3 regions of the Streptomyces krungchingensis genome follow, and region 3 is predicted to be linked to each of the others. Evidence: riboswitches for the same ligand, from Rfam matches in the RefSeq annotation. Region 3 holds a riboswitch; each other region holds the start of a gene.
The links. A riboswitch is a leader RNA that binds a small molecule or an ion and turns the genes downstream of it on or off. The one in region 3 is predicted to bind ZMP and ZTP.
Positions count from the first base shown of each region.

Region 1: it holds a riboswitch for ZMP and ZTP, as region 3 does, so the genes downstream of both, ACSYGO_RS00220 (dihydropteroate synthase) here and ACSYGO_RS28355 (glycine hydroxymethyltransferase) in region 3, are expected to answer to the same signal.
Region 2: it holds a riboswitch for ZMP and ZTP, as region 3 does, so the genes downstream of both, ACSYGO_RS39800 (bifunctional 5,10-methylenetetrahydrofolate dehydrogenase/5,10-methenyltetrahydrofolate cyclohydrolase) here and ACSYGO_RS28355 (glycine hydroxymethyltransferase) in region 3, are expected to answer to the same signal.

Region 1 is NZ_JBPUKY010000001.1:45,048-47,299, reverse strand. Features, by position in the region: gene ACSYGO_RS00230 (NUDIX domain-containing protein) at 107-481, opposite strand; gene ACSYGO_RS00225 (dihydropteroate synthase) at 372-965, opposite strand; partial or broken gene ACSYGO_RS00220 (dihydropteroate synthase) at 970-1,164, opposite strand; ZMP/ZTP riboswitch at 1,252-1,343, opposite strand; partial or broken gene ACSYGO_RS00215 (porphobilinogen synthase) at 1,332-1,655, shown strand.
Region 2 is NZ_JBPUKY010000001.1:9,180,392-9,182,643, forward strand. Features, by position in the region: gene ACSYGO_RS39795 (CU044_5270 family protein) at 1-399, shown strand, start outside; gene ACSYGO_RS39800 (bifunctional 5,10-methylenetetrahydrofolate dehydrogenase/5,10-methenyltetrahydrofolate cyclohydrolase) at 409-1,257, opposite strand; ZMP/ZTP riboswitch at 1,282-1,368, opposite strand; gene ACSYGO_RS39805 (nuclear transport factor 2 family protein) at 1,712-2,077, opposite strand; gene ACSYGO_RS39810 (hypothetical protein) at 2,248-2,252, shown strand, end outside.
Region 3 is NZ_JBPUKY010000001.1:6,430,567-6,432,818, reverse strand. Features, by position in the region: gene ACSYGO_RS28355 (glycine hydroxymethyltransferase) at 1-1,250, opposite strand, end outside; ZMP/ZTP riboswitch at 1,282-1,369, opposite strand; gene rocD (ornithine--oxo-acid transaminase) at 1,617-2,252, shown strand, end outside.

The DNA.
Region 1 (2,252 bases), 6.4 Mb from region 3:
GCGGTCACCGGCCAGAACTCCTTCGTGTTGGCTGCCTGCGGCTTCAGAGAGGTGCCAAGCGGCGTAGGTTGTGCGCCGCAGCGCTCTGTACTCCTTCGACGCGTCGTCAGAGTTGCGGCAGTACGCGGTCGAAGAACACGCGGTCGCTCTCGAAGACGGGCTGAAGCCGGGAGAACTCCTGAGGTGTGACCCAGCGGGCGTCGCTCACCTCACCCGGATGCAGAACGACCTCGCCTTCCTCAGCCTCCGCCGTCCACCAGTGCAGACGGAACGTGCCGTCCTCGGTCTGCGACTCCCAGACCTTGGCCACGGGCGAGACCCTCAGCCCGACTTCCTCGTGCACTTCCCGGATCAGGGCTTCAGCCTGCGTCTCACCGTGTTCGAGTTTGCCGCTGAGGGGCGCCCAGTATCCTGACAGCCTGGCCAGCGGACCCCGCTGGATGACGAGCACTCGCTCTTTGCGTCGCACCACCGCGACGATCGCTTCTCGCTGATCCATCATGCTCCTCCTTCGGCGGTTTCCCGGGCGTAGAAGACGGTGAGCGCATCGTGGGGGGTGCCCTCGTCATGGGTACCGGGGTAATCCGCTCAGTGCCATGCCGCGTACAACTCCGTCGCCACAGTTGCCGGACTGACCCCAGCTGGTTCCGGAAAGGGCCCGAAGGGCGCCCTGGATCGATGACCAGCTGTTCCCGGCTGATGCCGGCCGTTGCCGGCGCGGCCAGACGCCCGGCGAAGAACTCCTCGATTTCCCTGCCCACTTCGGTGGCATCGGTCAACGCTTCGGTGGCTGGTGCACGCCGCTGCACGGAGTGCCTGACGTTCAGCCGACAACCAGAGCCCGTGAGTTCCTCGTACGATCCGGGATCGGGAAAGCCCTGAATGTCGTTCAGGTACGGGGCTCCTACGAGCGACGGCGAAGCGCTGGAACTCAGGCAGGAACGAGTCGACCGATACTGGCACACTCTCGGCGACCACCTGGTCCATGACGTCGGCCAACCGCCTGATTTCCCCGGCCGCGCCCACTTCCTGGACTCCCAGGTGGCTCGCCGCAGGACCCAGTTCGATGATGTCGGCCCCCTCCGACCGCAGCCGCCGGGCGCGCCCCACCGCTCCTTCAGCAGCCAGGTATCTGCTGGCTTCCGCGGACGAGTCTGCTGTCATGTTGACGGCCTCGACCAGCAGCGGCCGGCCCATGGCTATGGGCGAGGAATCCAGGTGCTGAGTCATGACGGTGCCTCCCGGGTCGATCCCAGAAGCCCAGGCGCGCGGCGCACGTCCATGTGACGAAGCCGTTCCACGATGGTTGCGCCCATCTCGACACGCCAGTCACCGCGAAGTACTCCTCCGCCTTCTACGGCCACTTCCGCGAGGCCGTCGGCTCCTCCCGCAACGTTGACCGCAAGACCCACCAGCAGGACCCTGCCAACCTCCGTGAGTCTATGCGCGAGTTGGCATTCGACTTGGAGGAGGGCGTCGACATGGTCATGGTGAAGCCCGCCGGGCCCAACCTCGACGTGCTCGTGAAGGTCATCGCCGCCGCGAAGAGCTGGATCGACCGCGACAAGGTGATCCTCGAAACTCTCACCGGCATCCGCCGGGCCGGCGCGCAGATGGTCCTCACCTACTGGGCCACCGAGGTCGCACAAAAGCTCTTCGGTGGGGTGAGGCAGCCAGCGGCTCCGACGGTGACGAGTCCGAGCTCGGCACAGCCCTGCTGGAACGTGTCGAGGCCGAGGGCCGTGACGGGGCCGACAGGCAACACCGGGGATGAGATCGGAATGGGTGGTGATGTGGTGGGCCGCCCACATATGAGTTCGCCAGTGAGGCTGCAGGGAATGCGGCCCTCAAGGTGGACCTCTGCGAGCGGGACCTGGTTCTCGATGCCCGATGAGGCGACGACGACGTGCGAGGGTTTTCATCCCACTCGTAAGTGGCCTTCACGGGCGCGGAACTGGCGGGTGGCGGCGAGGTGCATGGCCCCACCGGCCGGCCTGCGACCGCACCGGCTGCAGCCAACTCGCCTGCGGCTCGGCGCCGAGGACGATGCGACCGGTGTCCCCATGACCACCAGCGGGCGGGCCGTGCGCGGGCGGGAGAGCCGAGACGAGAACTCTCTGCAGATCGGGGCCCTGTGGCAAGCCCGCAACCCGCACCCCAGTCCCGCGCACATCCTCCCGCGCCGCCGCACGGCCACGCGCCCGTGCACGGCCCCGCGCGACAGGCAGCGGCGCTTCCGCCAACGGTTCGTC
Region 2 (2,252 bases), 2.7 Mb from region 3:
GACGCCCCGCCCGTCGCCCGGCCGCCGCACGACGCCGTACGGCTGCGCGCCTACCTGGACGAGATCGACCGCACCGGCCCCCTGGACACCCCGGGACTCCTCGACGCCGTCGCCGGACTGCTGGACAACTGGACGCTCGGCACCCGGGAGAACGCCGCGCTCGTCCGGATCCTCGCCGACGCGCAGGGCCTGCGCCCGGCCGGTGCGGTCACCGACCGGCTGGGCCGAGCGGGACAGGCGTACGTGTACGACGACCGGGCGCACTCCGTCCGGCGGATGCTGGTGCTCGATCCGGACACCGGCGCCGTCCTCGGCCTGGAGGAGACCGTCACCCGGGACGACCCCGAGTTCGGGGTGAAGTCCGGGGACGTGCTGTCCTACCGCGCGTGGATGCGCTGACCGTGCCGCTCAGACGCCCGGCCGGCGTTCGGCCGCCGCCACGGTCTGCTCCAGCAGGACCGCGATGGTCATGGGGCCGACGCCGCCCGGCACGGGCGTGATCAGCCCGGCCCGTGTGACGGCCGTGTCGAAGTCGACGTCGCCCACGTTGCCCGGGTTGTAGCCCGCGTCGATCACGACGGCACCCGGCTTGACGTCCTCGCCGCGGATCAGCCGGGGCCGGCCCACCGCGGCCACCACGATGTCCGCCTCGCGCACGACCGACGCCAGGTCCTTCGTGCGCGAGTGGCAGTACGTCACCGTGGCGTCCCGTCCGAGGAGGAGCATGCCGACCGGCCTGCCGAGGATCGCGCTGCGGCCCACCACGACCGCCCGCTTGCCCGCCGGGTCGACGTCGTACTCGTCGAGGAGCCGCATGATGCCGCCGGGCGTGCAGGACACGAAGCCGGGCAGGCCGAAGCTCATCGCCGAGTACGAGCTCAGCGTCACGCCGTCGACGTCCTTGCGCGGGTCGATGGCCTCGAACGCCGCCCGCTCGTCGATGTGCGGTCCGACGGGGTGCTGGAGCAGGATGCCGTGCACGGCCGGGTCCTCGGAGAGCGCGCGGAGCGTGCCGACCAGTTCGGCGGTCGTCGTGGCGGCCGGCAGCGCGACGTGCCGGGACTCGATCCCCGCCTTGCGGCAGCGGTTCTGCTTCATCCGCACGTAGGTGACCGAGGCGGGGTCCTCGCCGACGAGCACCGTCGCCAGACACGGCGCCGCACCCGTGCGGTCCTTCAGGTCGGCGGCGCGCTTCGCGGTGTCCTCGACGATCCGGCGCGCGAGAGCCGTGCCGTCCATGAGCTGGGCCTGGGACATGAGCTGCTCCTCCTGAGCGCTGCTGACGATCGCCCAGGCGCGCGGCAAAGACCCGTTCGTCAGGCCGCTCCCCGGTGGTACTCCACCTCAGCGCCAGTCACGGCCCGCCGACCAGGGCAACTCCCGCGGGTGATCCGCCCGCGGCCGGTTCGGCCCGCCCGAGGAGGCGGGCCTCGTCGCCCGTGCCCGTGAGGCGGGCGGCCCACGCCGGATACGGGTGCGGCTCACCGGCGCCGGAGGGGCAGTCCTCGAACGGCGCGCGGTGCCGGAGGACGCGGGCGGGACCGGGCCGCGCGCACGGCCGAGCCCAGCAGTGAGGCGGAGAGCCGCAGACCTGCCGCGGAGACGGGTCGCGGCAGCCGGGCGGGGCGGGGGCGCGACCGGCCCATCCCCACACGCGCCGAGAAGGTCCAGGTCAGACGCGACGTGATCTGGACCTTCGGCCAGTGCCTTTCTACTCGTCCCATGCCTGGAGCAGAGTCTGGTCGACGATCTTGCCGTCACGCAGCGACATCATCGACGTGCTCAGCACCTTCACGCCGTCCGCGTACTCGCAGGACTCGGAGAAGGCGACGTGGTCGCCCTGGACCACGCACTGCTCCAGCTTGTGGGTCATGTCCCGGCTGTAGACGTCGTCGAGCATCTCGGCGATCTCGCCGCGACCGTGTTTCACCATCGGGTGGCTGGGCTGGGTGTTGCGGTCGACGATGCGCAGTTCCGCGTCGTCAGCGTAGAGCGACAGCAGATCCGTCGCAGTGTGTCCTTCAATGGCTCGGCGCAGCGCTTCGGTGTCGAAGGCGGGGCCTAGCGAGGTGCCCATGATGACCTCCTTGAAGGCCGCGGCCCGTCGAGGAGCGGGTCGCGAAGGGCCTCATCTCCGAGACTCCTCCGCCGCACGGTCCTCGGCAAGCGCAGCCGCTCCGATGAGCCTCTCGGGTGAGCGGAGCGTGACGGCCGTGTCCGCGGGGGACCGGCGCCGTTGCAGAAAGCATGAT
Region 3 (2,252 bases):
AGACCACGGGTGGTCAGCGCGGGCGTGCCGATGCGGATGCCGGAGGTGTACCAGGCGCCGTTGGGGTCGGCGGGGATGGCGTTGCGGTTGGTGACGATGCCCGAGTCGAGCAGGGCGGACTCGGCCTGACGGCCGGTGAGGCCGTAGGAGGTGGCGACGTCGATCAGGTTGAGGTGGTTGTCGGTGCCGCCGGTGACCAGCGTGGCGCCGCGGCACATCAGACCCTCGGCGAGGGCACGGGAGTTGTCGACGACGGCCTGTGCGTAGTCGCGGAACTCGGGGCGTCGTGCCTCGGCGAGCGCGACGGCCTTGGCCGCCATGACGTGCGGGAGGGGGCCGCCGAGGACCATCGGGCAGCCGCGGTCGACCTGTTCGGCGAGGCTCTCGTCGCACAGCACCATGCCGCCGCGCGGGCCGCGCAGCGACTTGTGCGTGGTGGTGGTGACGATCTGGGCGTGCGGGACGGGGTCGAAGTCTCCGGTGAGCACCTTGCCGGCGACGAGGCCCGCGAAGTGCGCCATGTCGACCATGAGCGTGGCGCCGACCTCGTCGGCGATCTCGCGCATGATCCGGAAGTTCACCAGACGGGGGTAGGCGGAGTAGCCGGCGACGAGGATGAGCGGCTTGAACTCGCGGGCGGAGGTGCGCAGGGCCTCGTAGTCGATGAGGCCGGTGGCGGGGTCGGTGCCATAGGAGCGCTGGTCGAACATCTTGCCGGAGATGTTCGGGCGGAAGCCGTGGGTGAGGTGGCCGCCGGCGTCGAGGGACATGCCGAGCATGCGCTGGTTGCCGAAGGCGTGGCGCAGTTCGGCCCAGTCGGCCTCGGTGAGGTCGTTGACGTTGCGGACGCCGGCGCGCTCCAGGGCGGGGGCCTCGACGCGGGCGGCGAGGACGGCCCAGAAGGCCACGAGGTTGGCGTCGATGCCGGAGTGCGGCTGGGCGTAGGCGTGCTCGGCGCCGAAGAGCTCGCGGGCGTGCTCGGCGGCGAGGGCCTCGACGGTGTCGACGTTGCGGCAGCCGGCGTAGAAGCGGCGGCCGACGGTCCCCTCGGCGTACTTGTCGCTGAACCAGTTGCCCATGGCGAGGAGCGTGGCCGGGGAGGCGTAGTTCTCCGACGCGATCAGCTTGAGCATGTCGCGCTGGTCGGCGACCTCCTGGCCGATGGCGTCGGCGACGCGGGGCTCCACGGCCCGGATCACGTCCAGGGCACTGCGGAACGCGGTGGACTCGGTGGAAAGGGGCTCTGGCATGACGGCCTCCGGACGTGGTGTTCAGCGTTCACGGGTCGGCCCAGGCGCACGGCACACAGTTCGAGGGGCCGCTCCCCGATGGTCGGTCCCATCCCAGCGCGCCAGTCACGGCCCCGCCGGTCAGCCTACCGGGCGCGCCGGATCTGCGGGTTCCCCGGTCCACCATGCGAGCGACGGTAGGAAGGAGTCCGGGGCCCACCGTCGGCGGGCGCCACTCCCCGCCCGGGAGGACACGCCGTCCCCCGCCCGGGAGCACGTATCCACCCGTCGTCCGGGAAGCGCGAGCCGCCCGGTCCGGGCGGCACGTGCCGCCCCGTGCGCGGGCCCGCGCGTCGCCCGTGCCGCTCGTCAAGAAACGGAGATCGCGTGACCGCTACGGAGACGACGAAGGCGTTCATCGCCTCGGCCGACGCGCACAGCGCGCACAACTACCACCCGCTGCCGGTCGTCGTGGCGACGGCGGACGGGGCCTGGATGACGGACGTCGAGGGGCGCCGTTACCTCGACATGCTGGCCGGATACTCGGCGCTGAACTTCGGGCACGGCAACCGGCGGCTGATCGAGGCGGCGAAGGCGCAACTGGAGCGGGTGACGCTGACGTCGCGGGCGTTCCACCACGACCGGTTCGCGGACTTCTGCCGGGAGCTGGCGGCGCTGTGCGGCATGGAGATGGTGCTGCCGATGAACACCGGCGCGGAGGCGGTGGAGACCGCGGTGAAGACGGCCCGGAAGTGGGGGTACCGCGTGAAGGGGGTGCCCGCGGAGAGGGCGAAGATCGTCGTCGCGGGGAACAACTTCCACGGCCGTACGACCACGCTCATCAGTTTCTCCACGGACCCGGAGGCCCGGGCGGACTTCGGGCCGTACACGCCGGGCTTCGAGATCGTGCCGTACGGGGACCTGACCGCGATGCGGGCGGCGCTGACGGAGAACACCGTCGCCGTGCTGCTGGAGCCGATCCAGGGCGAGGCGGGCGTGCTGGTGCCGCCCCCGGGCTACCTG